One region of the Rahnella sp. BIGb0236 genome, then DNA from elsewhere that is predicted to be linked to it. Evidence: predicted binding sites of a transcription regulator. Region 1 holds the regulator's gene; each other region holds the start of a gene.
The links. Region 1 encodes PhoB, which activates phosphate uptake and scavenging genes when phosphate is short. Its sites were predicted from a motif close to CTGTCATAAAACTGNCNNAT; they were not measured.

Region 1 (10,887 bases):
CGCACCCGTGGTACGCTGAATAAATGAATGCAGGGCGGCATGATAACCAATTGAGCGCCAGTCGTCGTTAAGAAATCGCGGCACCCTGTAACATTGCATAACAGCTTATTCTGGTGACAGTCGCGTCTGGCTTCTAAACTGAATAAACTCAAAAAAAACTGACCCTGCAAGGTGTAAAAGGAGAACAACACGTGCGAATTGGCATTGATTTAGGCGGCACAAAAATAGAAGTGATTGCGTTATCTGATGAAGGCAAAGAGCTGTTTCGCAAGCGTGTTGATACGCCGAGAAATGACTACGAGCGCACGCTGAAAGCGATTGAGGGGCTGGTGCTGGACGCCGAAAAGGCGACCGGTCAGCACGGCAGCGTCGGGCTGGGGATCCCCGGCACACTGTCGCCGTTTACCGGCAAGGTGAAAAATTCAAACTCGGTCTGGCTGAACGGACAGCAGCTGGATGAGGATCTGGCGCTGCTGTTAAAACGTGAAGTGCATATCGCCAACGATGCCAACTGTCTGGCGGTGTCAGAAGCCACCGACGGCGCAGGTGCCGGTCGTCATACGGTGTTTGCGGTCATCATCGGCACCGGCTGCGGTTCCGGCGTGGCACTGAACGGCGCGGCCCATGCGGGCGGCAACGGTAACGCAGGAGAATGGGGACACAATCCGCTGCCGTGGCAGGATGAAGAGGAAATGCAGTTTGCCCGCGAGGTGCCGTGCTACTGCGGGAAATCCGGCTGCGTCGAGACCTTTGTTTCCGGCACCGGCTTTGCTGAAGATTACTTCCGTCTGTCCGGTCAGCGGCTGAAAGGCGCAGAAATCATTGCGCTGGTGGAGCAGGGCGACGAAACCGCAGAGCGGGCGCTGGGGCGTTATGAACGTCGTCTTGCAAAAGCCCTGGCGAACGTGGTGAACATTCTCGATCCGGATGTGATTGTCTTTGGTGGCGGCATGAGCAACGTCGATCGCATTTATCAGACCGTGCCGTTGCTGATTAAACAATGGGTGTTTGGCGGCGAATGTGAAACGCCGATGCTGAAAGCGGTTCACGGCGATTCGAGCGGCGTACGCGGCGCCGCCTGGCTGTGGCCGCAATCGCGTTTCGCGTTATAAAACAGGGCGTTGTCAGGCAATAAAAAGGGGCGCAGTTTTTGCGCCCCTGATCTCATTCCTCGCGTCACCGTTAAAGCGCCATCTCCCGTTTAAACACCTCCAGCGTATGCGCCTTCACGCGGATAAATTCCGGATGGCTCATGATTTCTGAACCACGCGGACGTGGCAGATCGAACGGCACGATTTCTGCGATCTGCGTCGGCCGCCGCGTCAGCAGTAAAATCTCATCCGCCAGAAACACCGCATCTTCCAGATCGTGCGAGACAATCAGCATGGTGACGCCGGTCGCCAGCTGCACTTCCTGTAATTTATCGCGGATAAACAAGGTCATTTCGAAATCCAGCGCCGAGAAAGGTTCGTCGAGGAACATCACTTCCGGCCGCGTTGCCAGCGCACGCATGATGCACACGGTTTGCTGCTGGCCGCCGGAAAGCTCGTACGGATAGCGTTTCAGATCGAAACGGATATCAAACATCTGCGTCAGTTCCTCCACTCGCGCATTCACATCCGCTTTGCTCATGCCGTGGCGGATCAGCGGGTAGGCGATGTTGGCGCGTGCGCTCATCCACGGAAACAGCGCGTCGCGGTAGTTCTGGAATACGTAGCCGATGGTGGTCTGTGCCAGCGTTTTTCCGTCAAACAGAATGTCGCCTTTATCGACCGGGATCAGCCCGGCGATCATGTTCATCAGGGTCGATTTTCCGCAGCCGTTCGGCCCGAAAATCGATACGATTTTGCCACGCGGCAGATCCAGATTCAGATCGGTGTACAGCGGCTGTCCGGCAAATGCCTTGCTCAGCCCGCGGATCGTTACATGGGTGTCGGGGCGGGTGGCGTATTGCGGCAACTGCGGGCCTTTATAATCCGGGTTCAGCGAGAGAGGTTGCGTCATGCTTTGCTACTCCAGTGGACGGTTTTTTTCTCGATCAGCAAAAAGGCCAGATTAAGCAGGTAACCCAGCGCGCCGGTGATCAGGATCGAGGCGTACATGTCTTTGATATTGAACACCTGCTGGGCATCAATGATCCGGTGGCCGAGGCCGGTTTCGGATCCGATAAACATTTCGGCGACGATGACGATCACCAGCGCTATCGACACGCCGGTACGCAAACCGACAAACGTCTGCGCCAGACTTTCCATCAGCATGATGTCTTTGAAAATATGCCAGCGGGAAATCCCCATCACTCTGGCCGCCATCAGGCGGGTTTTTTTGGCATTCATCACGCCGTAGGCGCTGTTAAACAAGATCACCAGCACGGCGGCAAAGGCGGCGATAGCGATTTTGTTGGCATCGGTGATGCCGAAAATCAGCATAAACAGCGGGATCAGTGCCGACGAGGGAGTAGAGCGAAAGAAGTCGATGAGGAATTCCAGACTGCGGTAAACCTTTTCGTTACTGCCTAAGATCACGCCGAGCGGCACGCCGATCACCGCCGCAAAGGCAAAGGACACCAGCGTGCGGTAGAGGGTTGCGCCGATGTCAGTGCGCATGGAAGCATCCGAAAACGACTGAAACATGTAGCCGATTGTCTCGACGGGTGAGGGCAGAAGCACCGGATTCAGCCATTTTGCGCTGACGGCCAGTTGCCAGAATAAAAACAGCAATACCGGACCGACCAGCGGCAGTAACCTTGAAGACCAGCGTGAAGTCATCCTGTTTCTCCTTATCCCTGATAAATCAGCGAGGCGACATCTACCGGCTTGCTGAAGATTTTTCTTTCGGTAAAGACGTCATAAAACTTCTGGAACCATTGCAGGTTGTCGCCTTTTAAATCGGGATACATCACAAAGCCCGGCAGCGGCACTTCCTTCACCAGCGCCGGTTCAATGCTGGTGTAACCGGCGACGTTTTCGCGGGCTTTGTCAGGCTGTGCGGCGATGAACTCCACGGCTTTCTGATAAGCAGCAATAAACTTTTTGGTTTGTTCCGGTTTGTCCGCGATAAAGCTGGCGTTCAGTGCCGCCGCGCCGCCAAACCACGGGGCGTCGGCATTGCCGAGCACGTATTTAGAAATCACGCCGGTTTCCAGCGTGCGGGAAAGATGCTTCATGCGCCCGACCGTGCCGGTCGGTTCCAGCGTATAGACGCCGTCAATTTGTCCGGTCGCCAGCGCCGGAGCGTGCTGGCCGACCGGCAGTTCGATCACCGACGGGTGAGTGAAGCCATTTTTCTCCAGAATAATTTTTGCCATGGTGACGTTCTGGATCCCCGGACCGCAGGCGATTTTCTTGCCTTTCAGGTCACTGATGGCGCTGGCTGTGCTGTTCAGCGGCACCAGAAATTCATCCAGCACCAGCTTATGGTTGGACGGGTTGGAGCAGATAATTTTGAACAGCCCCGGTGAGGTGATCGCCCCCAGCCCCAGCGCGCCGGTTGCCGTGCCGTTGGCGCAGCCGTGGATCCTGCCGGTGATCATCCCCTCGACAATTTGCTGGGCGCTGGCGAATTTGACGCCTTTCACATTCAGTCCGGCTTGTTTAAAAAAGCCCTGTTCCAGCGCCACATACAGCGGTAAACCGCCGACAATCGGCCAGTAACCGATGCGGATCTCATCGTCTTCGGCGGCAAAGACGGACGTCGGGATCATTCCGCCAAGGGTGGACACTCCGCCGGTAATGGCGAGCCATTTCATCAGCTGGCGACGTTTTTTATCAACTTCAGGTTTGATGTTTTTCATTGGCGGTTCCCTAAGCGGTTATGAGGGCGTTGCAACTTGTACTGCAACTTGTATACATAACGTTAAGCACAGGGCGTGCCAGTTCATTCCGGCAGCGGGAATAAACGTAAATTCAGCAGGTTGGGGAAAAAGCGCGCACTGAACTGGTGCGATTTTTGTGCACGCTTTCACAAAAAGGATCCACCGCAGGGCATGCGGCTAGCAATTTATCTAGCAACCTGCCCGGCGGTGGCGAGGGATCAGACTTTAAATTCACTGCTCAGGCGGCTGATGCCCAGACCGTTCACTTTGGTGACTTTAATCTGCACCGGAATACGGTCTTTCATCGCCTCGACATGGCTGATTACGCCGATGGTTTTACCCGAGGCATTCAGACTGTCGAGCGCATCCAGCGCGGTGTCCAGCGTGTCGGCATCGAGCGTGCCGAAACCTTCGTCGAGGAACAGCGAGTCGATGCGGGTTTTATCGCTGACCAGATCCGACAGCGCCAGCGCCAGTGCCAGACTGACCAGGAAACTTTCGCCGCCGGATAACGTGCGGGTGTCGCGCACCGCGTCCGCCTGCCAGGTATCGACCACCTGCAACTCCAGCGCATCGCTGGTTTTACGCTGCAACAGATACCGGCCATGCAGTTTTTCCAGCTGACGGTTGGCCAGATACACCAGATGATCGAGCGTCAGACCCTGCGCAAATTTACGGAATTTCGCGCCATCGCTGGAGCCAATCATCTGATTGAGATAGCCCCAGTCATCACAGGTCAGCTGCGCCTGCGCAATCTGAGCAATCAGCGCCTGTTGTCCGCTGTGACGCTGTTTGTCGCTTTCCAGCTGATTCTTCACTTCCCCCAGACGTTGCTGTAAGGCTTTCAGCTGTTGCGCCAGCTCCGCCTGTTGCGCGGTCAGCGCGTGAAGATCGCTGCCGGTCTCACTGAGATGCGCGGGGCGGGCAAGCCGCTGTTTTTCCAGCATGTCTTTGGCGTCGACCAGCAAGGCCTGCGCCTGCGCCAGTTGTTGTTGCAGATGTTCTTTACGTTGCTGAAGCTGCTGACGTAACGCGTCATCCAGCAACGCCTGTTTTACGGCGTCCTCATCCGCAAAGCCGCTGGCGCCGAGCGCCTGTTGCCACGCCTGTTCCGCCTGCGTCAGACGTGTCAGCGCCTGCTGCTGTTGCTGCTGCGTACTGGCGAGCTGACCGGCAAGCTGATCACGCTGTTCCTGCGCCTTTTGCAGCGCGGTCTGAGCATCGCTGACGGCCTTTTCTGCCGCCTGCTGTTGCTGATGTAAGTGCCCGCGTACCTGCGCCACCTGACGATCGCCGAACAGTTCGTGACGTCTGGCGTTCAGTTCCGCCAGTGATTTTTCACCCTCAGCGCACTGTTTTTGCAGCTTCGCGAGATGTTCCTGGGATTTCGCCTGCGTCTCTTCCAGCCGGGTGAAACGTTCGGTCAGCAACGCGCTTTGCTGCTGCACTTTCTGCTGTGCGTTCAGGGCATCATTCAGGGCATCTTTGGCCTGTTGCAGCGCCCGTGCCAGCTGTTCGTGCTGGCTGATCAGCGTCTGAGACTGCTGCTCTTCGTCGTCGCGTGCGGTCAGCCATTGTGTGATGTCAGCGGTGTCATGCAGCGTGAAGGTCAGATTCAGCGATTCGCGGAGCTGCTGCCACTGCGCGGTATGCGCATTCAGTTGCTGCTGATCCTGCTCCAGCTGGCTTTGCAGGCGGGTTTGCTGCTCTTTCAGACTTTTGATTTTCGCTGCCAGTTCGATGCCGCTGGCTTTCGCCGCATCAAACTCCAGCTGCATTTTCTCGACGCGCAGCGCCGTTTCAGAAGGTTTTACCTCCTGATAATGTTCAATTGCCGGATGCGATGTCGAGCCGCACAGCGGGCAGGCCTGGCCGCTTTGCAGGCTGGCGCGTTCGGCTTCGAGGCTGACGATCAGCATTTCCTGTTTATGCAGGGTTTTGACATCGTTGAGATGGTCCAGCTGTTTCTGACATTGCAGACGGATGGCGCCCAGACGCTGTTCTTCTTCAGCCAGTTGTGTCTGGTACTGCGCGGCATCGTTGTGTTGTTGCAGCACCCGCTGGTTCAGTTGCGGGAAAATTTGCATCAGCGAGAACAGCTGCTGACGCACCGGGCGCAGCTGGATGAGTTCAGTCTGCCTTTGCTGCAATGCCGCCCGCGGGTGCTGTTTTTCCAGCGCCGCCTGTTGTTGTTGTGCGCTGCTCAGTGCGTCGGTCAGTGCGGTCTGGCGGGTCTGATGCTGACGGCTTTCTTCGTCCAGTTTCTGACGTTCTGCCGTGATTTGCACCAGCGCCGCGTGTTGTTCAACGACCTGTTTCTGTGCGTCACCGGCCGACTGCTGCATTTCAGCCAGCGATTTATGCAGCAGGGCGATGTCGCCATCCAGCGGCAGGATCTTTTCCTCGATCAGCGTCTGCATCTGGCGCTGTGCTTCCGCCTGTGTCTGCCGCGCCGTTTGTGCCTGTTCTTCCGCCTGTTTCAGCGGCATCAGCTGCGCAATCTGCTGTTCCTGCTGCTGCGTCAGTTGTGTCAGCCATTGCTGAAGGCGTTGCGATTCGTCCTGACAACGCTGGCGATCCACGAGTAACGGACGCAGTTTTTCTGCCGGTTCACTGCGCGCCAGTTGCTGTAACTGCGGCGCGGCGGCCAGATTTTCCTGCTCTGCGGCGGTCAGTTGTTGCTGAGATTGCTGCTGTTTTTGCTGCACCTGCTGCCACTGTTGCAGCCAGTTCAGATCCTGCTGGCGCTGTTGCGCCTGCTGACTGAGCGTGATTTCCTGCGCGTTCAGTTCAGCAAGTTGTGCTTCAAGCGTCTGGCGCTGTTCTTCGCTGAGCAGTTCGATCCCGGCCATGCGCTGGTGCAGACCATCAAGCGTTATCCGCGCTTCTTTATGTTGCTCAAATACTCGCTCAGACAGCAGTCCGTAAATTTCGGTGCCGGTCAGTTCTTCCAGCAGTTCGGCGCGATCGTTGGCATCCGCATTCAGGAACGCGGCGAACTGCCCCTGAGACAGCATCATCGATTTGGTGAAACGTCCAAAATCCAGTCCGGTCAGTGAGGCGATGGTGTCGAGTTTGTCGCGCACTTTGTCAGCCAGAATTTTGCCGTCGGCCAGCAGAGCCAGCTCCACTTTCGGTGCCTGCAGGTTGCCTTCCGGCGAGTTTTTGGCGCGGCGCTGGCTCCAGAATGCGCGGTAACCCACGCCTTTGACTTCAAACTCCACCTCCGCCAGCGATTCGGCGGTGTGGCGGGTCATCAGTTCGTTCTGGCTTGGCGTGATGTTCAGACGCGGCGTCTGGTGATACAGCGCCAGACAGATGGCGTCGAGCAGGGTGGTTTTCCCCGCGCCGGTCGGGCCGGTAATGGCGAACAATCCGTTACTGGCAAAAGGCTCGGCGGTGAAGTCAATTTTCCATTCGCCTTCCAGCGAATTCAGGTTTTTTAAACGCAGGCTGAGAATTTTCATTGTGCGCTGTCCTCCGCGTTCTGACCGCTGGTGACCTGTTCAACCACCTGCGCAAATAAGGTACGCATCCGCGCCTGACGCGGTTCATCGGGATCGGGTTCCAGCGCCAGCCGCCGTTCAAAGACATCGCCGACGCTCAGTTCGCTGAGGGTTTCTTTTTCCTGTTGCTCAATGCGGTTGATGCGCTGTTCTTTGCTGCGGCGTAACAGCACCACTTCTACCGGTAAATCTGCCGTCAGCGCCTGAATACGTCGCTGAATATCGCTGAGATAATCCTGCGTGGAGACTTCAATATCCAGCCAGACGGGTTTTGCCGGATCGCCGCCTTCGAACTGTTTCAGTTGCTTTTCAATCTCCGCCAGCGAGCCTTTGATGATCTGCATCGGCTGGAAAACCGGGATTTCCAGCGTCTCGATGGCGTTGAGTGTCGCACCCTCGAAATCAAGCAGATAGACGCTTTTGGCCTTGCTCAGCTCGTCAAAACTCAGGGCAATCGGCGAGCCGCTGTAGCGGATATGGTCGGTTTTGGCGACGCACTGCGCGCGGTGAATATGGCCGAGTGCCACATAATCGACTGGCGGGAAAGCCTGTGCCGGAAACGCATCGAGCGTGCCTATATAAATGTCGCGCACGGAATCGGAGGTGCTGACGCCGACGGTGGTCAGATGGCCGGTGGCAATCACGGGCAGCGGTACGCCCAGTTCATCGCGTTTCGCCTGCGCGGCCTGCCACAGCGCGTCATAATGGGCGGCAATGGCTTCCTGTAATGCCAGCTGTTTGTCGCTGCCGGATTGTCCGGCCTGACTGGCAAGCAAATCACGCGGACGTAAAAACGGAATGGCACACAGCACCGCGCCGGGCGTTCCGTCGCGCTGACGGAGCACTAAAATTTGTTCCGCCAGGTTTTCACCCACGGTGGCAATCACCCGGGTATTCAGACAGGAAAGCAGTTCGCGGGATTCGTTGAGCGTGGCGACAGAATCGTGATTACCGGCCAGCACCACCAGCTGGCAGCCGGTTTGTTGTAATTCCACCACGAAGCGGTTATACAATTCGCGGGCATAACTGGGCGGTGATCCGGTATCGAAAATATCCCCCGCGACAATCACGGCATCGACCTGATGTTGCTGCACCTGACCGGTCAGCCAGCGCAAAAATGCCTGATGTTCGGCAGCGCGGCTTTTGGTAAAAAAGTACTGGCCGAGGTGCCAGTCTGACGTGTGGATCAGGCGCATGAGACTCCCGTATGGATCCTGGATGACAACGATGGGGCAAAGTATAAACGTCGGCGGGGGACGCTGTCCCCGATAAATCAGACCAATTTCAGCAAGATGCCCGCTAAATAGAAGAAATGTCTCTGTCATATTTGACTGTAATGAACCATCCTTTCTATTCATAAATCTGTCACAAAACTGACGCATAATGGCGCCCGCAATCAAATAAAAGATCGCTAACCTATTGGCAGGACCTACGATGGCTAGACGTATATTGGTGGTTGAAGACGAAGCTCCAATCCGTGAAATGGTGTGTTTTGTACTGGAACAGAATGGCTATCAGGCAGTAGAAGCTGAGGATTTTGATTCAGCGATCGGGCAGCTTGTTGAACCTTACCCTGAACTGATCCTGCTTGACTGGATGTTACCCGGCGGTTCCGGTATTCAGTTTATTAAACACCTGAAACGTGAAGCCCTGACCCGCGAAATCCCGGTGATGATGCTGACCGCGCGCGGTGAAGAAGAAGATCGGGTGCGCGGCCTCGAAGTCGGTGCCGATGATTACATCACCAAACCGTTTTCTCCGAAAGAACTGGTTGCCCGCATTAAAGCCGTGATGCGCCGCATCTCGCCAATGGCGGTAGAAGAAGTGATCGACATGCAGGGTTTAAGCCTGGATCCGTCGTCTCACCGTGTGATGGCCAACGAGCAGGCGCTCGATATGGGGCCGACAGAATTTAAATTATTACACTTCTTTATGACGCACTCCGAACGTGTTTACAGCCGCGAGCAGTTGCTGAATAACGTCTGGGGCACTAACGTTTATGTGGAAGATCGCACGGTTGACGTGCATATTCGTCGTTTGCGTAAGGCGCTGGAAACCAGTGGACATGACAGAATGATCCAGACTGTTCGCGGTACCGGATACCGTTTTTCAACGCGTTATTGAGCCCTCACAGCGGAGAATCTGTGTGCTAGAACGTTTGTCATGGAAACGGCTGGCAGGTGAATTTTTTCTCTTTTGCCTGCCCGCGTTAATCCTCGGTATCTTCGTCGGCCATTTTGGCTGGCTCCTCTTTGTGTCGCTGATGGCGGCACTGGGCTGGAATTATTACAACCAGCTGAAACTTTCTCACTGGCTGTGGCTCGACCGCAGCATTACCCCGCCGAATGGCCGCTGGAGCTGGGAGCCGCTGTTTTACGGCCTGAACCAGATGCAGATGCGTAACCGGCGTCGGCGTCGCGAATTAGGCCAGCTCATCAAGCGTTTTCGCAGCGGTGCCGAATCGTTGCCGGACGCCGTGGTGCTCACGACCGAAGAAGGCAATATTTTCTGGTGTAACGGACTGGCTCAGGATTTGCTCGGTTTCCGCTGGCCGGAAGATAACGGCCAGCACATCTTTAACCTGCTGCGTTATCCGGAGTTCCGGCTGTGGATCCAGACCCGTGATTTCAGCCGCGCCCTGAATCTGCAACTCAATAATGAGCATTACGTCGAGTTTCGCGTCATGCCCTATTCCGAAGGGCAACTGCTGATGGTGGCGCGCGACGTCACGCAGATGCGCCAGCTCGAAGGCGCACGGCGTAACTTTTTCGCCAACGTCAGTCATGAACTGCGAACCCCGCTGACGGTATTGCAGGGTTATCTGGAAATGATGGAAGACGCCAAGCTGGAAGAACCGTTTCGCAGCAAAGCGCTGGATACCATGCAGGAACAGACGCGGCGGATGGACGGGCTGGTGAAACAGCTGCTGACGCTGTCGAAAATTGAAGCCTCAGCGAATATCGATTTGCACGAGAAAGTCGATATTCCGCTGATGCTCGGCATGCTGGAACGTGAAGTGCAAACGCTCAGCAACGGCAGGCATGACGTGGTGTTCCGGGTAAACGACAAGCTGAAAGTGTTCGGCAACGAAGATCAGCTGCGCAGCGCGGTGTCGAACCTGGTGTATAACGCGGTCAACCACACGCCAGCCGGTACCCGGATTGAAGTCAGCTGGCAACAAACGCCGCACGGCGCGCAGTTCCAGATAAGCGACAACGGACCGGGTATTGCACCGCAACATCTGCCGCGCCTGACGGAACGTTTCTACCGCGTCGATAAAGCCCGCTCACGCCAGACCGGCGGCAGCGGCCTCGGACTGGCGATCGTCAAACATGCGCTCAGCCATCATCACGCCAAACTGGAAGTGATGAGTGAAGTCGGCACCGGAACCCGCTTTATATTTACGCTGGCACCGAAGTTGATTGTTCCTGAGGAACAGACCACGCAAAGCGATGTGAAAGGATAAACCACCACGCCACAGCACTCGCTGTGGCTTCTTCTAGCAGATGATCTGCAAACCTTTTTCTTCGATCAGCATCAGTAAGATCAGAGCCGCACCGGTGGGTTTGG
Region 2 (10,887 bases), on a different contig from region 1:
GCGTCCTTGAAGCCGCAGCGGCGTTAGCGGTGTTCGCAAACCCGAATCACTGACTTCAGTCAGCTCATCGGGATTTACTCGCTTGCTGCCTTGCTGCAACTCCAATTACTGGGGTCTTAGCAATGGCAGATAATCAATGCGGCGCGCATAGTACCTGTTTGCGCACCGTTTGCGCAACAGATCCCATGGTTAATTTTAGCGCAATGAGCCGTGTTTGTTGCGCCAGAAAACCAGCGGGTTAAACTATCCGCCTTTGCCAAACAACCGCCCATTCACGTATGTAGATGTTGAGACACGAAATGACCGACCCCTTTATCAATCCTGACCATCAGCTTGATGCGTTGGGTCTGCGTTGCCCCGAGCCAGTGATGATGGTTCGTAAAGCGGTACGCACCATGCAAGACGGCGAAACGTTGCTGATCATCGCTGATGATCCGGCCACCACCCGCGATATCCCCGGTTTCTGCCGTTTTATGGAACATACGCTGCTGGCGTCGGATACCGAAAGCGTGCCGTACCGCTATTTGCTGTGCAAAGGGTTGGCAGAAAAACAGGGCTGATGGCTCAGCCCTGACGGGTTATTTCGACTTATTGCGCAACAGCCTCAGCGCATTGGCGGTCACCAGTGCTGTTGCACCGGAATCCGCCAGCACCGCCAGCCACAATCCGGTCAGCCCCATCAGCGTGGTGACCAGAAAAATCGCTTTCAGCCCCAGCGCAATCGTGATGTTCTGACGGATATTCGCCCGCGTGGCGCGTGACAGGCTGATCATCTGCGCCAGCCCGCTCAGACGGTTGTGGGTCAGCGCCGCATCTGCGGTTTCCAGCGCGACATCCGTCCCGCTTCCCATCGCAATACCGATCGTCGCGGCTTTCATCGCCGGGGCATCATTAATGCCGTCCCCGACCATTGCCACCGGTTTCTGCGCATTGAGCGCGGTGACCGCCGAGACTTTATCCGCAGGCAGCAAGCCCGCGCGGAAATCAATGCCCAGCCGGTCAGCGATGGTTTTTGCCGCACGCGGATTGTCGCCGGTCAGCATGACCGCCGATACGCCGAGCGCCTTGAGTTTCTGCAATGCCTCATGGGCGTCATCGCGCAGGCGATCCTGCATGGCAATCAGCCCGATTGCGCTGTCTTCCTGCCATACCACCACCACGGTTTTCCCGCTGGATTCCCACGCCGTAATTTGCGCAAGGGTTTCTGCCGTCAGGCTGTTTCCTGCCACACTTTTCGGTGCCAGCACCTGAATTTTACGGCCTGACACCACGCCTTCCACGCCGGAACCGGCCAGCGCGCGCCGATCTTGTGCGGTGAGCGGTAACGGATTGCCGGTTTTTGCGCGGGCTAAAATCGCCTGCGCCAGCGGGTGATGCGAACCTTCTTCCACCGCCGAGGCCAGACATAACACTTCGCCTTCACTGGCACCGTTCAGCGGTAACACGTCGGTGACTTCCGGTTTGCCTTCGGTCAGCGTGCCGGTTTTGTCCAGCGCGACGGTTTCAATCAGCGCCAGTTGTTCCAGTGCCGCGCCGCCTTTGATTAACGCGCCCTGACGCGTGGCGGCCGCCAGCCCGGAGGTGATCGCCGCAGGTGTGGAGATCACCAGCGCACACGGACAACCGATCAGCAGCAACGTGAGGCCGCGATAAATCCAGGTTTCCCACGACAGTCCCATCGCCAGCGGCGGAACGATGATTACCAGCAGCGACATCAGCATAATGACCGGCGTGTAATAACGGCTGAAAGTATCGAGGAAACGCTCAATGGGCGCACGACGCTCATCGGCTTCTTCGATAAGTTGCAGGATGCGGTCAATGGCGCTGTTGCCCGGTGCGGAAGCCACTTCAAGGCGTGCCAGCCGGTCAACGCACAGGCTGCCCGCCGGGACTTTTTCGCCGGGCAGATGATCCACCGGCACCGATTCACCGGTCAGTGCGCTTTCATCGAAACTGGCCGCGCTTTGTAAAATGGCGTCGGCAGGCAGACGTGCGCCTGCCGCAATTTCAATGATGTCGCCGGGGCGTAAACTGCTGACCGGCACGGTTTCCGCCTGGCCATTTACCACGCGAACGGCGGTATCCGGGATCAGCGCCATCAGCGATTTCACCCCGCTGCGCGCCCGGCTGGAGGCAAAAGCTTCCAGGCGTTCGCCGACCATAAATAGCAGCAGCACCATGGCGGCTTCGGCAGTGGCACCGATAAACAGGGCACCGAGCGCGGCGATGCTCATCAGCGTTTCGATGGCGAACGGCGAACCGGCGCGGGTCTGGCGGATCGCCTGACGCAGTACCGGCCACAGCCCGACCAGCGTGGTGGCGATAAACGCGATCTGACCGGCCTGCGGACTGACGTGATCAAGAACCCAGCTCAGCAGCATCATCGCCGAGAGGGCGATCAGCGGCAGCGCCTCTTTCAGGCGTGACGCTTCCGGTTGCGGGATATTTTGTTTTTTATCGAGGGATTGCAGGGTGAAACCTGCGGCGATCACGGCATGCTGCACGGGTTGGGAGATATCCAGACCGGCATCAATCACCAGTTTTTCCGTGGCAAACAGCACTCTGGCGCGGCTGATGCCGTCAATGCCAGACACGGCTTTTTCGATTTTACGCGCACAGGCCGGGCAATCCATCCCTTCCACTTTCCAGCTGTATTGCTGGCTGCCGGAAAGCGGTGCGCCGGGGGCGTCTTCGCCCGGCGAGCCTTCTGCGCTGCCATCGTCAGAGGTTTGTGAGTGCTCACCTGTTTCTGGCGCGCAGCAACTGTCTGTGCTGGTGCAGGCGGAAACCGCCAGTGTGGCCTTTTCGCTACAGCAGCCCGCCGGATGTGTGCTGGGCCGGGCCATCGCGCCAATTTTGTTGATACGTAATGCGGGCGCATGTTTGCCCTGACATCCGCAGCGACAGCCGTTGTTTTTTTGCATTGGGATCATAAAGCCTCCGGTTCAACACCGAGTGGAATTACCCCCAGTGTAAACGTTGGAGTTAGCTCTAAGGTCAACCCTTATTTTATCAGCGGAACCAGAACGGTTCCGCTGAGGGAGGTTACAGGTACAAAGACCGGACGATCAGGAAGTGCCCGCCAAAATAACAGGCGGCGACCAGCGCGTCGGCAGCGCGGAAGGTGAAGCGGTAGCGGCTGAGCAGCCAGAAAATATTGCCCAGCAGTAACAGCGCCGCGCCGCAGAACAGCGAAAACGCCATGTCGGTGCTGCGGGCAAAATATTGCTCACCCGCCAGCCAGACCATCAGCAGGGTCATGGCGATGTAAGTGGTCACTGGCCATCTCAGCTCGGCAAGTCGTGTCCAGATCACCGCAAGCAGTATCGCGCCGATGATCAGCAAGGTCAGCGGCAGCGGCCAGAAAAACGTAATGGTCATCTGGCTGGCGAAACTCAGCGTATACAGCAGATGCGAGAGGAAGAACGCGCCAATGGCGTACATAAAGCGCTCTTCAGGCAGCAGCAACAGGCTGTCCGCCACCAGCGTCGCCGCCAGACCCAGCAGGATCAGATAACTGTAAACATTCAGTGTCGGTGCCTGCCAGGCCAGCAGAAGCAGCAGCAATAACGTGACGGGCTTGAATACCCAGCGTTGCCAGCGCGGGCCGCGATAGCTGGCATCAACGAACAACCAGCCGGAGAAAAATACAGCGAGGAATGGCCAACTCATTGTTTATCCTTTTATATTTCAGAACAGAACATAAAACCGATGCAAGGGTCTGCCTTCAGGAAAACACATCCTGTTTTCCTGTACTTGTTTTCAGTGTAGGAGAGAGGGCATACCGGCGACAATCAGAAATCCCCGTAACGGCCGGTCTGATTCACGTTGGTTTAGAATAGCGGGACAGTTTACGGCGCAGGACGCGCCGTAAAAGCGGGAGTTACTTTTTGGTCGGCAACGGCGGCTGTTTTTTCTGCCAGGCCATCAGTTCGAACACGCCGAACAGGAAAATGCGGGTTTGCAGCCACGGGCCGATGGTGTCCTTTTCCTTGCCCTGCGTGGCTTTCAGCAGCATGACCTGCAGGCCGTGCATAAAGAACATGAACACAATCGCCACGTCTAAAAAGTATTTGATCGGTTTCGGGAACGGGTGGATCAGGTTAAACGCCAGAAACGCCCAAATACATAACATCAACAACCGACCAATATTGATCAACATCTTACTGCTCCTGTTCTGGTGAGCCGGTTTCAGGCGTCACATCGCGATGGTAGAGGCGATAAGCAACTTGTCCGGCGACTTTTTCACGGTGTAAACGCCAGCTGGCGGGCACATCCAGAGTGTCGTGTTCGGCTTCTGTTTCGACATAAATCCAGGCTTCGTCAGCCAGCCACTGGTTTTGCTCCAGCAGGTTCAGCGTGTCTTGCAGAATGCCTTTGCGGAAAGGCGGATCGAGGAAAACCACATCAAAGGCACTTCCGGCTTTTGCCAGCCAGTTCAGGGCATTGACGTTAAATACTTTCGCATCACCGGCGTTTAGCAGCGCCAGGTTTTTCTCTAACTGTTGCGCAACCGGGCGTTCAAACTCCAGCAGTGTCGCGCTGGCCGCATAACGGGACAAGGCTTCCAGACCGAGTGCGCCGCTGCCTGCAAAACAGTCCAGGCAATGCGCGCCTTGTAAAACCGGTGCCAGCCAGTTGAACAGCGTTTCGCGCACGCGATCGGTGGTCGGGCGCAGCCCCGGGCTGTGTGGAACCGGAAGTTTGCGTCCGCGCCATTGTCCGCCAATAATTCGGATCTGGCCTGCGGCGGGAGTGTTGGGTTTCTTTGCCATAGTTCGCTTGTGTCATTCAAAGCCGTCGGGCTTCGTTGCATATCGTTTGGAGGGCTATTCTACCGGTGTGCGGGCAATGGGCAAATGTTTAACATTGTCGATTGAAAAGCCAGCGGAATTCAACACGCGGGCGTGTTGCCTGAAGGGGAAAGTGATAGACTGCCTGACCATAACCCTATTAATAATCCGTTCGCCAGTCATTAACGGCGAGGAGTGAAGTTGTAAAATGGCAAAAGACAAAAAACGCGGTTTCTTCTCCTGGTTCGGTCGTGGCCGTCAGGAAGAAGATCAGCAGAAGGAAGAAACACGCGAAGAACAGCCGGTTGTCGAAGAGCAACTGACGGAAGCACCGGGTGTCCCGCTCGTTCGCGAGCCTGTTGCAGAACCTGAAGTTGACGCAGAGCCAAAAGCTGAACCTGCACCGGATGTCGAACCTGAACCCGAAATCCAGCCTGAGCCACTCGTCGAGCCGGAACCGGAGATTGAACCGGAACCGCTGACAGAGCCTGAGCCGGAAGAAAAACCTGAGCCGGTGCGTGAGCAGGCGGCGGCTGAACTGGCAGAAGAAATCGTTCACATCACCGAACAGGTGGCTGCCCGGCCTGATGCTGTTGAAGAAGACAGGGTTGAAGCACAGATCGCGGAAGACGAGTTTGTTGAATCGGCAGAAGAAATTGCCGAAGACCAGCGTCAGGATGCCATTGATTCGGTTGACGATGTGGTCGCCGAAGAAGAACCGCTGCCGGTGGCGCTGGATCCGATCGTTGTGCTGCCCGCCGGTGAAACCGAGCAGGAACGCCCGACCAAAGAAGGCTTCTTTGCCCGTCTGAAACGCAGCCTGGTCAAAACCAAACAGAATCTCGGCTCCGGCTTTGTGGGGCTGTTCCGTGGTAAGAAAATCGACGACGATCTGTTCGAAGAGCTGGAAGAACAGCTGCTGATCGCCGACGTGGGTGTCGAAACCACGCGTAAAATCATCACTTCACTCACCGAGCATGCGTCGCGTAAGCAACTGAAAGACGCAGATGCGCTGTACGGCAAGCTGAAGGAAGAAATGTCCGAAATACTGGCGAAAGTTGACGAGCCACTGGATGTCAGCGGAAAAACCCCGTATGTCATTCTGATGGTTGGCGTGAACGGCGTCGGTAAAACCACCACCATCGGTAAGATGGCGCGCCAGTTTGAAGCACAGGGTAAATCGGTGATGCTGGCGGCGGGTGATACCTTCCGTGCCGCAGCCGTAGAACAGTTGCAGGTCTGGGGTCAGCGCAACAAGATCCCGGTGATTGCACAGCATACCGGTGCGGACTCCGCGTCCGTTATCTTCGATGCCATTCAGGCGGCGAAAGCCCGTAATATCGACGTACTCATTGCCGATACCGCCGGGCGTTTGCAAAACAAAGCGCACCTGATGGAAGAGCTGAAGAAAATCGTCCGCGTGATGAAGAAGCTCGACGAAGATGCACCGCATGAAGTGATGCTGACGCTCGACGCCAGCACCGGCCAGAATGCAGTCAGTCAGGCGAAATTGTTCAACGAAGCCGTCGGGCTGACCGGGATAACGCTGACGAAACTGGATGGCACCGCGAAAGGCGGCGTGATCTTTGCCATCGCCGATCAGTTCAGCATTCCGATCCGCTACATTGGTGTCGGTGAAGGTATCGAAGATTTAAGGCCGTTTAAGGCAGACGATTTTATTGAGGCACTTTTTGCCCGAGAGGATTAATACGGATGATTCGCTTTGAACAGGTCAGTAAAGCTTATCTGGGCGGACGACAGGCGCTTCAGGGCGTCAACTTTCACATCCAGCAAGCGGAAATGGCATTTCTGACCGGACACTCAGGCGCAGGGAAAAGTACCCTGCTCAAGCTGATTTGCGGCATTGAACGCCCGAGCGCCGGTCACATTTTGTTTGGCGGTCATGACATCAGCCGTCTGAAATCCAGCGAAGTGCCGTTCCTGCGTCGCCAGATCGGCATGATCTTTCAGGATCACCATCTGCTGATGGATCGTACCGTCTATGACAACGTGGCAATGCCACTGATCATTTCCGGGGCCAGCAGCGAAGATATCCGCCGTCGCGTGTCGGCTGCGCTGGATAAAGTGGGATTACTGGATAAAGCGAAGAATCTGCCAATCCAGCTTTCCGGCGGGGAACAGCAACGTGTGGGCATCGCCCGTGCGGTGGTGAACAAACCGGCGGTGCTGCTGGCGGATGAACCGACCGGTAACCTCGACGGCGAATTGTCGGAAGGCATTTTGCGTTTATTCGAAGAATTTAACCGTGTCGGCGTCACCGTTCTGATGGCGACGCATGACGTGGGTCTGATTGCCCGTCGTAATTACCGCACGCTGACGCTGAGTCAGGGGCGTATGTCGGGAGGGATGTACTAATGGCGAACAGTCCGAACCCGGCGAAAACCGCCAAAAGTGCCCGCGCCGCGAAAAGCAAAGCGTTGCAGGGTGGCTGGCGCGAACAGTGGCGCTATGCGTGGATGAACGCGCTGGCTGACATGCTGCGTCAGCCGCTGGCGACGCTGCTTACGGTGATGGTCATTGCCATCTCCCTGACGTTGCCAAGTGTCTGTTATCTGGTGTGGAAAAACGTCAGTACCGCGGCTGAACAGTGGTATCCGACGCCGCAACTGACCGTGTATCTCGACAAAGCACTGGATGATGACGCCGCAGAAAATGTGGTGAAAACCCTGAAAACCGAAGCGGGCGTGGATAAAGTCAATTATCTCTCCCGTGAAGAAGCAATGGGTGAATTCCGCAACTGGTCAGGCTTTGGCGGCGCGATGGACATGCTGGAGCAAAATCCGCTGCCTGCCGTCGCCATTATCACGCCGAAAATGAATTTCCAGGACTCCGCCACACTCAACACCTTGCGCGACCGCGTGGCGGCGGTGCATGGCGTGGATGAAGTGCGTATGGATGACAGCTGGTTTGCCCGTCTTGCGGCGCTGACCGGTCTGGTGGGGCAGATTGCGGCGATGATTGGCATCCTGATGGTGATCGCCGTCTTCCTGGTGATTGGTAACAGTGTGCGACTGAGTATCTTCAGCCGTCGCGATACCATCAACGTGATGAAGCTGATTGGCGCGACCGACGGATTCATTTTGCGGCCGTTCCTCAACGGGGGGGCGATGCTCGGTTTCACCGGCGCGTTGCTGTCGCTGATCCTCTCGGAAGTCCTGGTGCTGCGCCTTGAGAGCGTGGTGACCCAGGTCGCACAAGTGTTCGGCACGACGTTTGACCTGCACGGTCTGGGCTGGGATGAAAGCCTGTTGCTGCTGATCGTGTCCGCAATGATTGGCTGGATTGCCGCCTGGCTGGCGACGGTTCAACATTTACGGCGATTTACACCACAGTAGTGAGAATTTGCTATAATGTTCCCCTGCTGCTCAGTCTTTGTGTTCAGGGGAACAGCCGATTCTTGCTATATCGTCCCATCATTTTCCTGCTTCCCCTGCAATGGCACAAATTCACTATCCAATAGTCAGTCTGTCACATACAGTCATCAGACTGTTGAATCTGTCCGTGAACTTTATGTAAAATTCGTGGTCGTAGAGCAGCGAATATGAAGGGCTCGGCGTTGCTTTGTTGTCGCCCCTGAAGGCCAGCAACGTAGCGGTATCATCCCGCAGCAACGTGGTATAAAACCTGCATTACGTCATACATGAGAGGCTTGAATGACCAAAGAAATGCGCACTTTAGCATTAGTACCCCAAGGTAGCCTGGAAGCCTATGTTCGGGCCGCCAATGCCTATCCTATGCTCACCGCAGAGGAAGAACGGGCGCTGGCTGAACGGCTGCATTACGACGGTGACCTGGAAGCAGCGAAAGAGCTGATCCTGTCTCACCTGCGCTTTGTTGCTCACATTGCCCGCAACTATTCAGGTTACGGTTTGCCACAGGCAGACCTTATCCAGGAAGGGAATATCGGCCTGATGAAAGCGGTTCGCCGTTTTAATCCGGAAGTCGGTGTGCGTCTGGTGTCCTTTGCCGTGCATTGGATCAAAGCAGAAATTCACGAATATGTGCTGCGTAACTGGCGCATCGTGAAAGTCGCCACCACCAAAGCGCAGCGTAAGCTGTTCTTCAACCTGCGCAAAAACAAACAGCGTCTGGGCTGGTTCAGCCATGACGAAGTGGAGCATGTTGCCCGCGAACTGGGTGTCACCAGCAAAGATGTGCTGGAAATGGAATCACGCATGGCCGCACAGGACATGACGTTTGATCCGACCCCGGATGATGAACCACGCGACGGCGCAGCGATGGCACCGATGCTGTATCTGCAAGACAAAAGTTCTGACTTTGCAGAAACCATCGAAGAAGATAACTGGGATCAGGACGCGACCGACAAACTTTCCAGTGCAATGGAAGGTCTGGACGAACGCAGCCAGGATATCATCCGTGCCCGCTGGTTAGACGACGATAACAAATCGACCCTGCAGGAACTCGCCGACAAGTACGGTGTTTCCGCAGAACGTGTTCGTCAGCTGGAAAAGAACGCGATGAAGAAACTGCGTATGGCGATCGAAGCCTGATAAACGCAGATTCACCCTGTTAAAAAGCGACCTTTATGGTCGCTTTTTTTATGCCTGAAATTCAGCCTTCAGGATTTTTTCCAGACATTCCCTTCACGCACAAAACCACAGGCCTGCATAAAGGCATCCAGCACGGGTTCCGGCTCTGCGTGCATCGTCCAGCTTTTCACCTGCGGCAGTTGCGCCTGCAACTCTTCCATCAGATACAGCCCGACACCGCGACGGCGCGTCACTTCCCGTACCCGCAGATCGCTGAGTTGCCCCTGATCGCCGTCGAGGGTGATTTTCACTGCACCAAGAATGCGTTCATTAAATACCGCCGCAAACAGCGCACGGTTGTTTTGCAAAGAGGCCTGCCAGTCATGTTCGGTTTGCTCCGGCCAGATTTTTGCCAGATCGATCAGGTCCTGGGCGCTGAGTGAAGTGCGTTTTTGGATGGTTAATTTCATGAGGCGGACGGGTCAGAAAATGGGAACGCCAGTGTAGCGGATCGTTCTGAAAAACGGGCGTAACTTTTTTTGTACAGTAACAGGTCGAAAACTTTTTTAGAGATCTCTGCATAAGCGATAAATGTTGGCTTTAATCAATAATGCCAGTGTTAACGACTGATTGTTTAAATCCGAACCGCTTTTTCACCCAAATAAAATTCTGTTTACACCTCATATTTCTGATTGTGCCATTTGATTTGCAGAAGAAAATTCCTGTTTAATGATATGAATTATAAAGTCTTATTCGAAAACAAGACGAAATAAGCCGGTAACTCGTTATTACTTATACTAAATTTCCTAAGTGATGATGTTTTGAACAGGCAACAAAAGAGCAAACCACAACACACACATGAACGGGGTAATCGGATGAAAGTAACAAAGGGTAAGATCTGGCTGGCAGGTTGTATTGCATTAGCAATGAGTCAGGCGGCATTCGCCAAAGATATTAAAGTCGCCATTGTGGGTGCTATGTCAGGTCCGGTTGCCCAGTACGGTGACATGGAATTTACAGGTGCAAAACAAGCTATCGCTGACATCAACGCCAAAGGCGGCGTGAAGGGTGACAAACTGGTTGGCGTGGAATATGACGATGCCTGTGACCCGAAACAAGCCGTGGCGGTCGCCAACAAAGTGATCAACGACGGTATCCGTTACGTGATCGGCCACTTGTGCTCTTCTTCCACTCAGCCTGCTTCTGATATCTATGAAGACGAAGGCGTGCTGATGATCACCCCGGCGGCGACCAACGCTGACCTGACCACCCGTGGTTATAAAATGGTGATGCGTACCACCGGTCTGGATTCCGATCAGGGTCCGACTGCCGCGAAATACATCCTCGACACCATCAAACCAAAACGTATCGCTGTTGTGCATGACAAACAGCAATACGGCGAAGGCCTGGCCCGTTCCGTACAGGACGCGCTGAAAAAAGGCGGCGGCAACGTGGTGCTGTTTGAAGGCGTGACCGCAGGCGACAAAGACTTCTCCACACTGGTGGCGCGTCTGAAGAAAGAAAACGTCGATTTCGTCTATTTCGGCGGTTACTACCCGGAAATGGGGCAGATCCTGCGTCAG
Region 3 (10,887 bases), 370 kb from region 1:
GTCCGATGGCGGAAGCCGTCACCAACTCGCTGCAACACCTGTCAGATGCTGACCTGCACGCCATTGCGGTGTACCTGAAAAGTTTGCCGGGCAGTAAAGACGGTTCCGCGCCTTTAGCGGCTACGTCCGCCATGGCGAACGGCAAGGCACTGTATGCCGATAACTGCGCGGCCTGTCATCAGAATTCAGGGGAAGGGGTGCGCAACATGGTGCCTGCGCTGAAAGGTAATAACGGTGTTCAGGCTACTCAGCCGACCAACATTCTGCATGTGCTGATGAACGGTGCGCAGGGGGCGGCAACGGCCAGCAATCCGACCAGCGCCGATATGCCGGAATTTGGCTGGAAGCTGACCGATCAGCAGATGGCCGATGTGAGTACCTACATCCGTAACGCCTGGGGAAATCAGGCACCGGCTGTCAGCAAACAGGAAGTCGCGAAAGCACGTCAAGGACAGGGGGGGGCAGCTGCGTTGCACAATCCCTGACACTACCGTCAGACACTAAAGTTAAACCGTTAAAGAGCCTCGTAAGAGGCTCTTTTCATTGGTATTTATTCATCCAAACAATGCAACGATGGCATGTATAGATACATAAATGATCGCGTGTTTATCGAGAAGGAAATTGATTTGAGGTGGTTATTTATCCAGTGCAGAATGCCTGCGAATTAAGGATTTCTAAACAGGGAAAGCTCACGTGAGGGACAACAACCATGTTTCAGCTCCGCACACTGGATATCTCACCCGTCAATCCGATGCTCTATTTTCCGGGCGCGTCAGTCTGGCCGGAAGAATACAAAGGAAAATCGCAAATGGAAAAACACATGCAAAATCAGATCAACAATATTGAAAAACAGGGGATCAAAAACGGCGAGGAAATTGCCGGGCTGAATCTGCGGGTCGGGAAGGTGGAGCAGCAGATCACTCACCTGACAGAAGTGGCCACGGAGACCAATCTCCGTGTCGGCAAACTGGAACATCAGATGGTAACACTCACTGATGCGGTGACCGATATCGGAGTGCGGGTCAGCAAAACCGAACAGAACATCTCCCGCATTGACGGGCATCTGCTCAGGATTGACGATCGACTGACGCATATTGATAAACGGTTCGAACAAATCGATAAACGGTTTGAACAAGTGGATGCACGCTTTGTGAAGATTGAAGCCTCACTAAGCGCCATGCAGGCGATGTTTTATAACCTCATGATCCAGCAGACCCGCTGGATTATCAGCATGATGCTGGTCTTGGTAGGCGTGACGTTTACGGCGGCCCGCTTTATCCACTAAGGGCGTCCTGTTGCGGGCTGTCGCTGATTTCGATGAGCGGCCCGCAACAGCAAAATAATCAAAAACGACTATAATATAAACAGGTCGCCACCTTCCTTGTGCCCTGATCTGACGGGCATCCCCGAAGGTTTATCACTGCACGCCGCTGGCGGCTTTCGGCGTACAAGGGGGTGTATCATGGCAAATCATGTTTGGGGACTGATATCCCATCCGGATTCCGAACTGCTGCAAATCCAGCGTGAACGGGAAACCGTTTCACATATGTATTCCCACCATGTTCTTTTAATGGCGCTTATTCCGGTTGTCTGTTCCTTTATCGGTACGACACAACTTGGCTGGAATTTCGGTGACGACGAGAAGCTAATGGTTTCCATGTTCACCGCATCCTATATCGCTGTTATTTTCTATGTTCTGATGCTCGCCGCCGTGGCACTGATGGGGCGGATTATCTACTCGATGGCACGTCGTTATGACAGCCGTCCGACACTCAACAGCTGTATTGTGTTTGCCGGTTATGTTGCCACACCGATGTTCCTCAGCGGGATCGTTGCGCTTTATCCGATGGTCTGGTTATGCCTGTTCGTCGGGCTGATCGGTCTGTGTTACAGCGGATATCTGTTGTATCTCGGCATTCCGAATTTCCTCAATATCGACCGTCGCGAAGGGTTCCTGTTTTCCAGTTCCACACTGGCAATGGGCGTTCTGGTCTTAGAGCTACTTCTGGCTCTGACGGTGATCATGTGGGGTTACGGAACACAGTTATTTTAATGACTTGTGAGATGAGGTTGTTTCGCTCCCTCCCCTGCGAAGGGGAGGGTTGGGGTGGGGTATTAAACCCCTTCGCAGTGGACGAGATGAGCTATTTCAATCCTGCCAGTTTTTCAACTTACTGGTTTTCCCGATCCCCGGATTGAAGCTGTTGGTCGGGTCAGCCTGCCGGTAGAATTCTTTCAGATGCGGTTTTGCCAGATACAAATGCCCGACGTTATGCTCGGCCGGGTATTCCGCCCCTTTGGCATCGAGAAGTTCTAACATCCGGTGTTTAAGTGCCTTGCTGTTTGCCCCTTTTTTGACAATGTAATCCTGATGGAAAACGTGGCACATGAAATGGCCGTAATACAGTTTTGCCACCAGCTGATTGTCGATATCTTCCGGTAAAGTTTCAAACCAGTCCCGGTCATTGCGACGCAATGCGATGTCCAGCGCCAGAATATCTTCCACTTCTTTCTCATGTACCGCGTGATACCGCACGGCGGCACCTGCTGCGGCGAAACGGTGCAGGAAGGCTTTCTTACCTTCGTCGGCGGAACAGATAAAGAAATCGCCCTGACCGTCGCTGAAAAATCGCGTCAAAAAGGTGCGGGCCTCATCAATGCCGGGGCCGGACATTTTCAGCAGTAAATGGTGTTCGAATTTGTCACGATACTGTTTCATCCGTGGCGGAAGATGATTAGGCAGCGCTTTGCTCAGACACTGCATCACACGGTCGCTGAAGTTTTTCGGCAGGAACGGGACTTTACTGGCGTGCGCATCGAACTTGCCTTTGGCGGTAAACATATCCGGCATTTTGTCGGTGCCAAGTTTGTCGATCATCAGGAACGTGTCTTTGCCGTAGACTTCGGTGATATCGAAAATATCGCGATGCATATATTCACCGGCCACCGGCAGGTTAGCGAAATCACGCAGGATCTGACGGCGCAATTCGGTCAGCACGGCGGTATCGTTGGTGCCGATATAGAAAACCTGCTGCTGGGTTTCTGCCGGAAAAGTATCCAGACGCACAGCGAAAACCGCCAGCTTGCCCGCGCAGCCCGAGGCTTCAAATAAGCGTCGTTCATCGGCATTAAAACGTGAAGGCGTATCAGCATCCACTTCACGAACGCGAGAGGCATAATCATGATCCGACGCCAGACGCTGGTCATGCTGGATATCGGTTTCCAGATAATCGCCTTTTTCCAGACGCGTCAGGATTTCTTCCGGCGTTTCACCAAGATTTATCCCCAGATGGTTAATCAGCCGTAGTTCGCCCTGCGCATCAATTTGTGCATACAGCGCCATTTCGGTATATGCCGGACCGCGCTTCACCAGCGAGCCGCCGGAGTTGTTGCAAATCCCGCCGACCACCGACGCGCCAATGCACGACGAGCCAATCACTGAGTGGGGTTCGCGGTTATAAGGCTTGAGGATTTTTTCCAGCTTATAGAGCGTGCTGCCGGGGAAACCGATCACCTGATGGCCGCCGTCGAGCAGTTGGATTTTGTCCAGCTTCAGCGTACTGAAAATGACAATGTCGCGATCATAGTCGTCACCGCTGGGCGTTGAGCCTTCCGTCAGGCCGGTATTGGCCGCCTGCATAATGACAATCTTGTCGGCGGCGATGCAGACTTTGAGCAACTGCCATTGCTGCAACAAGGTCTGCGGAAAGACCACGGCCAGCGCCTTGCCGCCACCGGAGCGGAATCCTTTACGGTAGCGTTCGGTGTTGCTGTCGCCGGTTAATACGTGACGGCTGCCGGCGATCTCTTTCAGCGTGGTGATGAGTGACTGATTATCCATTTCATCTTCCTTTTTTGATGTGATGCCTTCTGATCATAGACTTAAATGACAGGTATTAAGTTAAACGCCATTCGGGATATCCGTTAGGTAATTTCACTTAATCTGTTGCATTTTTGTCATGCGCTGTCCATTAAATCGTCATTGATGTGTCATAAAACTCGCGCTTAATGAACGCCAGATAATGAAAGCAACCGAGAGACAGCATCATGGCGCAAGCTCAACTTAAGCTGGCACAGGCTGAATATCCTCAGACCGGGCCACAACATCTGAACAAAGTGCTGGACGTGAAAGGCCTGGTGAAATCCTATAAATCGGGTCAGCGGGTTCTGGATGACATCAACTTCGACCTCCACGCTGGCGAGTTCGTGGCGGTGATTGGTCGTTCCGGTGCCGGTAAATCGACGCTGCTGCATGTGCTTAATGGCACCATTCCGTTAACGGATGGCAGCGTGGTGTGTCATTACGAAAACGGTGAACAGCAGCAACTGGCTGGCCTGACGGGCAAAGCGCTGCGTCGCTGGCGTTCCGGTTGTGGCATGATTTTTCAGGATTTTTGTCTGGTGCCGCGTCTGGATGTGCTGACTAATGTGCTGCTCGGCCGCCTCAGCCATACTTCCACGTTCAAATCTTTCTTTAACCAGTTCGACGATGAAGACCGCGCCCGTGCCATCTCTCTGCTCGAATGGTTACATATGTTGCCGCATGCCTTGCAGCGTGCTGAAAACCTGTCCGGCGGACAGATGCAACGCGTGGCGATTTGTCGCGCACTGATGCAAAACCCGAAAATTTTGCTGGCTGATGAGCCGGTTGCGTCGCTGGATCCGAAAAATACCCTGCGCATCATGAATGCACTGAAAAAAGTCAGTGAAGAGAATATCGCCGTGATGGTCAACCTGCACTCGGTGGAACTGGTAAAAGATTACTGCACGAGGGTGATCGGCATTGCCAAAGGGCAGATTATTTTTGACGGTCATCCGGAGCAGTTAACCGAGGGCATTTTGCATCAGTTATATGGCGAAGAACACGAAGCAATAAACAGTTAAACAATAACGTTAATTATTTTTGCAGTGCTTATTTCTACTTTCTCTCAATCTACACAAGGTCATCATTACATGAAGAAGTTATTACGTCTGGCAGTTTTCGTAGCAGGTTCTTTTACCGCGATGCACAGCATGGCAGAAGATGCCCCTAAAGAATTAAATTTAGGTATTCTGGGCGGACAGAATGCCACTCAGCAAATCGGTGATAATCAGTGTGTAAAAGATTTCTTCGATAAAGAATTAAATGTCGATACTAAACTGCGTAATTCATCTGATTATTCAGGGGTTATTCAGGGTTTATTAGGCAAGAAAGTCGATATGGTATTGAGCATGTCACCGTCATCTTTCGCCTCAGTCTATATTAATAATCCGAAAGCCGTGGATCTGGTGGGTATTGTGATTGACGATACCGACAAATCCCGTGGCTATCATTCGGTGGTAGTGGTAAAAGCCGACAGCCCGTACCAGAAATTGTCAGACCTGAAAGGGAAGTCATTCGGTTTCGCCGACCCGGATTCCACCTCCGGCTACCTGATCCCGAACCAGACCTTCAAAAAAGAGTTTGGCGGTACCACGGATAACAAATACAACAACTTCTTCTCCAGCGTCACCTTCTCCGGCGGTCACGAGCAGGATATTTTGGGTGTGCTGAACGGCCAGTTCGAAGGCGCAGTGACCTGGGCCTCGATGATCGGCGACCGCGAAACCGGTTATACCTCCGGCGCATTCAACCGTATGATCCGCATGGACCATCCGGATCTGATGAAGAAAATTCGTATCATCTGGGAATCTCCGTTAATCCCTAACGGCCCGATTTTAGTGCGCAGCGATTTGCCACCGGCATTTAAAGCCAAGCTGGTTTCGGCCATTAAGAAACTGGATAAAGATGACCACGCCTGCTTCGTAAAAGCCGTTGGCGGCAAACAACATATCGGCGAAACATCACTGGCTGAATATCAGCAGATTATTGATATGAAGCGTGAGCTGACCAAAGGCAGTCGCTAACCCGTAGCTCCCTCCCCTGCGAAGGGGAGGGTTGGGGTGGGGTATTAATGGCAACTCAGAAAGCGAAAGCGTTTACCGTTATTGTTGTTTTTAATACCCCCTCCTGGCCTCCCCCTTCGCAGGGGGAGGAATAATGATTATCTCTTGCAAATCGGAAATATTATTTTGAACAAAGACTTCAATCGTTATTACCAGCAGATACGCGGTAAACAAAAGCGGGAGGCGCTGATCTGGTCAGGGCTGATGCTGTTGTTATATCTGTGGTCAGGCAATGTTTCCGAGCTTAATTTAAAAACGATTTTTGTTTCCGCACCGAGTTTTTTTGATTATATTGGCCAGACGGTGCCGGTATTACACTGGTCATTGTTATTTTCTGACGGTCATACAGAAGGTTCACTGGCGTATTGGGGATATCGTCTTAATATTCAGTTGCCACTGATCTGGGAAACTATTCAGCTGGCGTTATCCTCGACGATATTATCGACCGCGCTGGCGGTTATTCTGGCGTTTCTCGCCGCGGGTAATACGGATTCGCCAAAATGGGTGAAATTCAGTATCCGCACTTTTGTGGCTTTCCTGCGTACCATGCCGGAACTGGCCTGGGCGGTGATGTGTGTGATGGCTTTTGGCGTCGGCGCTATCCCCGGCTTTATCGCACTGACCTTACACACTGTCGGCAGCCTGACAAAACTGTTCTATGAATCCATCGAAACCGCATCGGATAAACCGGTGCGCGGTCTGCGGGCCTGCGGCGCCGGGCGTCTGCAACGTATGCGCTTCGCCATGTGGCCTCAGGTCAAACCGATCTTCTTGTCCTACAGCTTTATGCGTCTGGAAATCAACTTCCGCCAGTCAACCATTCTCGGACTGGTCGGCGCGGGCGGTATCGGGCAGGAGCTGATGACCTCGATCAAACTGGATCGCTATGACCAGGTCAGCATGACCTTACTGCTGATTATTCTGGTGGTCTCGGCGATGGATTATCTTTCCGGCAAATTGCGTAAACGCGTCGTGGAGGGCGCTTTCTGATGTTAACTGATGCGCTCGAACCTCATGTGGTCAGCGGCCTGAAGCAGCAGCACGGGCATTTGTTTGCCGCGCAACGCCGCTATCTGCGCTATCTCGCGATACTGGCTGTGGCGATTACGCTGTATTACGTCTATTTCTTCAGTTATTTCGGCATTCCGTGGAGTGAAGTGGTACGCGGTACCCGGGAAGTCGGCCGTTATTTCCTGCGGATGTTTGTCTGGCACAACGTTTCCGAATGGCCGTTCACGTATTACTTCTCGCAAATTGCCATCACGCTGGCAATTGTGTTCGCCGGTACCATCACCGCGTCTTTTCTCGCGTTACCGCTTTCTTTTCTGGCGGCGCGAAATGTGATGTCGACGCCAGTGCTCAGGCCGGTCTCAATGGTTATCCGCCGCCTTCTTGACGTGCTGCGCGGGCTGGATATGGCAATCTGGGGGCTGATTTTCGTGCGTGCTGTCGGCATGGGACCGCTGGCCGGTGTGCTGGCGATTGTCATGCAGGATCTGGGGCTGCTCGGCAAACTTTATGCTGAAGGGCATGAAGCGGTGGAACGCTCACCAAGCCGCGGTTTGCGGGCGCTCGGCGCTTCCCCGTTACAGACGCACCGTTTCGGGATTTTCACTCAATCCTTCCCGACATTTCTGGCACTTTCGTTGTATCAGATTGAATCCAATACCCGTTCCGCCGCCGTGCTTGGCTTTGTTGGCGCGGGGGGCATCGGTCTGGTGTACGCGGAAAACATGCGTCTGTGGAACTGGGATGTGGTGATGTTTATCACGCTGATTCTGGTGGCTATCGTGATGACCATGGATAAAATCTCATCGATGCTGCGCGCCAAATATATTCTGGGTGAAGAGATTGATTTGTTCGTGCCGGAAGAGCGGAAAATGAAGCCGCCGGTCGAACTGTACCGTCCGTAAATAAGATAAATAAAAAGGCGGCCTCCGCAGGGAAGCCGCCTTTTGTCATTTGATTTTCGAAGGATTACTCGTCGAAATACCAGTAACCCTGGTTCACTAAATCCGTTAACACGGCGACAAATTCAGGATCCTGCAACGCGGCACCCAGCTCTTTCTTGCTGATGCTTATGTAACGGCAAAGTGCATCGGCGGCGGCATGTTGGGTGGTTTCCAGTGCTTCGCTGTTCACGAAGAAACGGTCACCGACGTTCAGCACACGCAGACCGCTCAGACGGATCAGGGTATCGCCCTGCATCAGGGCATCGACAATTTCATGTGCTTCATAGGCCGGTTCAACGGGCGCGATATCCAGTTCATGGCGCGGCGTGGTGGCGAAACGACCGAACCACTGTTTGAAATCTTCCGGCTGGCTGATCATCTCAACCATCATCTGGCGCACACGTTCCAGTTCATACTCTTCCACTTTGCCGACGTGGTCGCGAAGGGTTAAATCCGGGTCGCTGTAATGATTGCCGCCCAGATCGTTTTCCAGCGCATAGTCCGCAAAACTGCTGATGAAATCACGGCTGTTAGGGCCACGGAAACCGACGGAATAGTTGAGGGCGGTTTCATGGGTAAAGCCGTCATGCGGGAAGCCCGGTGGAATATACAGAATGTCACCCGGCTCAAGATCTTCATCAATGATTGGCGTGAAGGGATCGACATGCAGTAAAGCCGGATGCGGACAGAACTGACGCATCGGCAAGGCATCGCCCACACGCCAGCGGCGGCTGCCCATCCCCTGAATGATAAACACGTCGTACTGATCAATATGCGGGCCGACACCGCCGCCCGGCACGGAATAGGAAATCATCAGGTCATCTAAACGCCAGTCCGGCAATACGCGGAAAGGTTTCACCAGTTCAGCGGCGGGCAGATGCCAGTGATTCACGGCCTGCGCCAGTAATGACCAGCCGGTTTCACCCAGCCCGTCAAAATGTTCAAAAGGCCCGTTGCTCGCCTGCCATTCCCCGTTTTTGTGGCTCACCAGGCGGCTGTCCACTTCAGGTTCCATCGCAAGGCCCGCTAATTCATCAGGCGAAATAGGATCGACAAAATTGGAAAATGCTTTTTTGATAACAACAGGTTGTTTTTGCCAGTATTTCTCTAAAAATTCCGGCCAGTCCAGATTGAGTTCATACGCCATGTGATTTACCAGTGGGAAGACAAACGGGTCTGATTATAGAGAGGGGAACGGGTACGGCGCTTTGTTGTGCATCAAGGCTTGGTAAATGAGAAAGGAGTGACAGAGCTAAATCAATAACTCCTCCCCTGCGAAGGGGAGGTGCAACACTGATCACTCTTCCCGGAATTTAATCGCCACGCCTGAGGCATCCGCTGCGCGCACGGTGATCTGCGAGGCGTTATCTTCAAATGCGATTTCACCCACCCGCAGGCTATTGCGCACCGCATCCAGCGATCGTGTGGCAAATTCCAGACCGATCATCCGGGCGCTGCCGTTTTCGCCTTCAGGCACAATGCCGAACTCCGGGGCGGCCTGTGCCGGTGTGATAAAACGAATGGTGGCGCGGCCTGCGCGCAGGGTCACTTCCTGTGATTGCGTCTGCAAGACATGCGCGCCAAACAATTCGCCGTACACTTTTGCGGCCTCCTGCGGATGTGCCGCAGAAATCACAAATCCGGTGATATCGGCCACGCCGTTCGGGTGGTTTTGCCATTCATTGCGCCATACCAGTTCCGGCGTCAGATGCTGGCAAAAGAAACTGCGGCCATTTGGCACGCGGCTGGCGGCCAGCGGTACGGTGCGAAAACGCGCATTCGGCGAGGTGCCATCGTTCAGTTCCACCGGGCGAAAGAACTCCGCCGGTGCGGAACCGGCAATGTTTTGCTGTTGCAGATGGTCATACACCGCTGACGCATCCTGCGTTTTCCACACCAGACCGGACAGACCCAGCGGTGCCTGCCACAGGTCGGTACGGGTGTGGGCGTTGCCCGGCTCATAGCCGAGCAGTTCGAGATAGTTTTCGCCGAAAATCGCCAGATGGTTACTGGATCCCAGCGAGTGATGGCCGCGCGGCGTGAGATGAAATCCCAGACGGCGGAACTGCTGCCCGGCCAGATTCAGCTGTTCGGCGACGTTGATGACCGCATGATCGAGTTGCGGTCGGATGATGTCAGTCATTAAACGGTTCTCCCAGCGTTAACATCAGACGGTTTGCCCAGGCGAAGAACGCCGCAGACTGCGCCAGATCGACAATCTCCAGTTCGTCCAGACCCTGTTCGCGCAGTGCCGCAATGTGCTGCTCCGTCGCGACCGGAGGCGTGGCGGAAAGCGCGGCGGCGAAATCAATTTCGGCCTGCCAGCGGGGAGATTGTTCTTTGCTGAGAATGCCGCCCGGCGGGGTGTCGATCAGGCGCTGGACGTCTTGCGTCTGTTTGGAAAGCTGGCTGGCTTTGCGCGAATGCACCGAGGCGCAATAAATACAGCCGTTGATTTTGCTGGCGACCGTGGCGGCCAGTTCGCGCTCTTTGCGCGGCAGCCCGCCGGAAGTGTAGAAAATCCCTTTGTCGGTCAGCGTGCGTTGTTCGAGCACCGGCAGATTGCGGCCTAACAGGCGGAAGTAGTCGGAATCCGTATGGCCGAATTTCGCCAGAATCGCCTGCTGCGCATCATCAAACTCTTCAAGTTTTTTCGCCGGGATCCACGGTTCCCAGCCGAGTTCTTCCTGGGTAAACGCCTGCGGTGCGTCGCGTCCGCTGTGGGTATTGGGTTCAGTCCGCCAGAACGCTGCGCCGGCCGGTTTATTGCTGCCGTTTTCCACCGGTTTGCCGCCGATCAGCCGGTAGCTGCGCAGCACGCGGCTCTGGAAGCTGACGAACGCGATCAGTTGCGACAACGTGACAATCGCATCCGCCGACCAGCCGGCTTTTTTCAGTGCCTGCAAATGCGCGGGCGTGGCGCTGGCCGGTTTGAAACTCAGGCGTTCACCGTGCGTCAGCGCGGCATCGAGGCGGGCAGTTTCGTCGATATCCGGCAAATCCTGTAAAC

Region 2: the regulator PhoB is predicted to act here: its motif matches at 8,290-8,309, upstream of rpoH (RNA polymerase sigma factor RpoH).
Region 3: the regulator PhoB is predicted to act here: its motif matches at 3,988-4,007, upstream of phnC (phosphonate ABC transporter ATP-binding protein).

Annotation. Positions count from the first base shown of each region.
Region 1 covers NZ_SOAO01000002.1:617,848-628,734, reverse strand. The annotation lists gene mak (fructokinase) at 192-1,112, shown strand; gene EDF78_RS06440 (ABC transporter ATP-binding protein) at 1,183-2,004, opposite strand; gene EDF78_RS06435 (ABC transporter permease) at 2,001-2,765, opposite strand; gene EDF78_RS06430 (ABC transporter substrate-binding protein) at 2,777-3,790, opposite strand; gene sbcC (exonuclease subunit SbcC) at 4,030-7,278, opposite strand; gene sbcD (exonuclease subunit SbcD) at 7,275-8,513, opposite strand; gene phoB (phosphate response regulator transcription factor PhoB) at 8,752-9,441, shown strand; gene phoR (phosphate regulon sensor histidine kinase PhoR) at 9,464-10,783, shown strand; gene EDF78_RS06405 (helix-turn-helix domain-containing protein) at 10,817-10,887, opposite strand, start outside.
Region 2 covers NZ_SOAO01000017.1:52,163-63,049, reverse strand. The annotation lists gene tusA (sulfurtransferase TusA) at 300-560, shown strand; gene EDF78_RS23270 (zinc/cadmium/mercury/lead-transporting ATPase) at 579-2,933, opposite strand; gene EDF78_RS23265 (lysoplasmalogenase) at 3,046-3,672, opposite strand; gene EDF78_RS23260 (DUF1145 family protein) at 3,884-4,162, opposite strand; gene rsmD (16S rRNA (guanine(966)-N(2))-methyltransferase) at 4,164-4,775, opposite strand; gene ftsY (signal recognition particle-docking protein FtsY) at 5,002-6,501, shown strand; gene ftsE (cell division ATP-binding protein FtsE) at 6,507-7,169, shown strand; gene ftsX (permease-like cell division protein FtsX) at 7,169-8,149, shown strand; gene rpoH (RNA polymerase sigma factor RpoH) at 8,468-9,325, shown strand; gene panM (aspartate 1-decarboxylase autocleavage activator PanM) at 9,394-9,774, opposite strand; gene EDF78_RS23225 (branched-chain amino acid ABC transporter substrate-binding protein) at 10,180-10,887, shown strand, end outside.
Region 3 covers NZ_SOAO01000002.1:249,286-260,172, reverse strand. The annotation lists gene EDF78_RS04680 (c-type cytochrome) at 1-485, shown strand, start outside; gene EDF78_RS04675 (hypothetical protein) at 710-1,285, shown strand; gene EDF78_RS04670 (Yip1 family protein) at 1,463-2,053, shown strand; gene dld (D-lactate dehydrogenase) at 2,150-3,841, opposite strand; gene phnC (phosphonate ABC transporter ATP-binding protein) at 4,048-4,884, shown strand; gene phnD (phosphonate ABC transporter substrate-binding protein) at 4,954-5,886, shown strand; gene phnE (phosphonate ABC transporter, permease protein PhnE) at 6,052-6,915, shown strand; gene phnE (phosphonate ABC transporter, permease protein PhnE) at 6,915-7,838, shown strand; gene EDF78_RS04640 (cupin domain-containing protein) at 7,903-9,024, opposite strand; gene EDF78_RS04635 (VOC family protein) at 9,175-10,020, opposite strand; gene EDF78_RS04630 (alkylhydroperoxidase domain protein) at 10,013-10,887, opposite strand, start outside.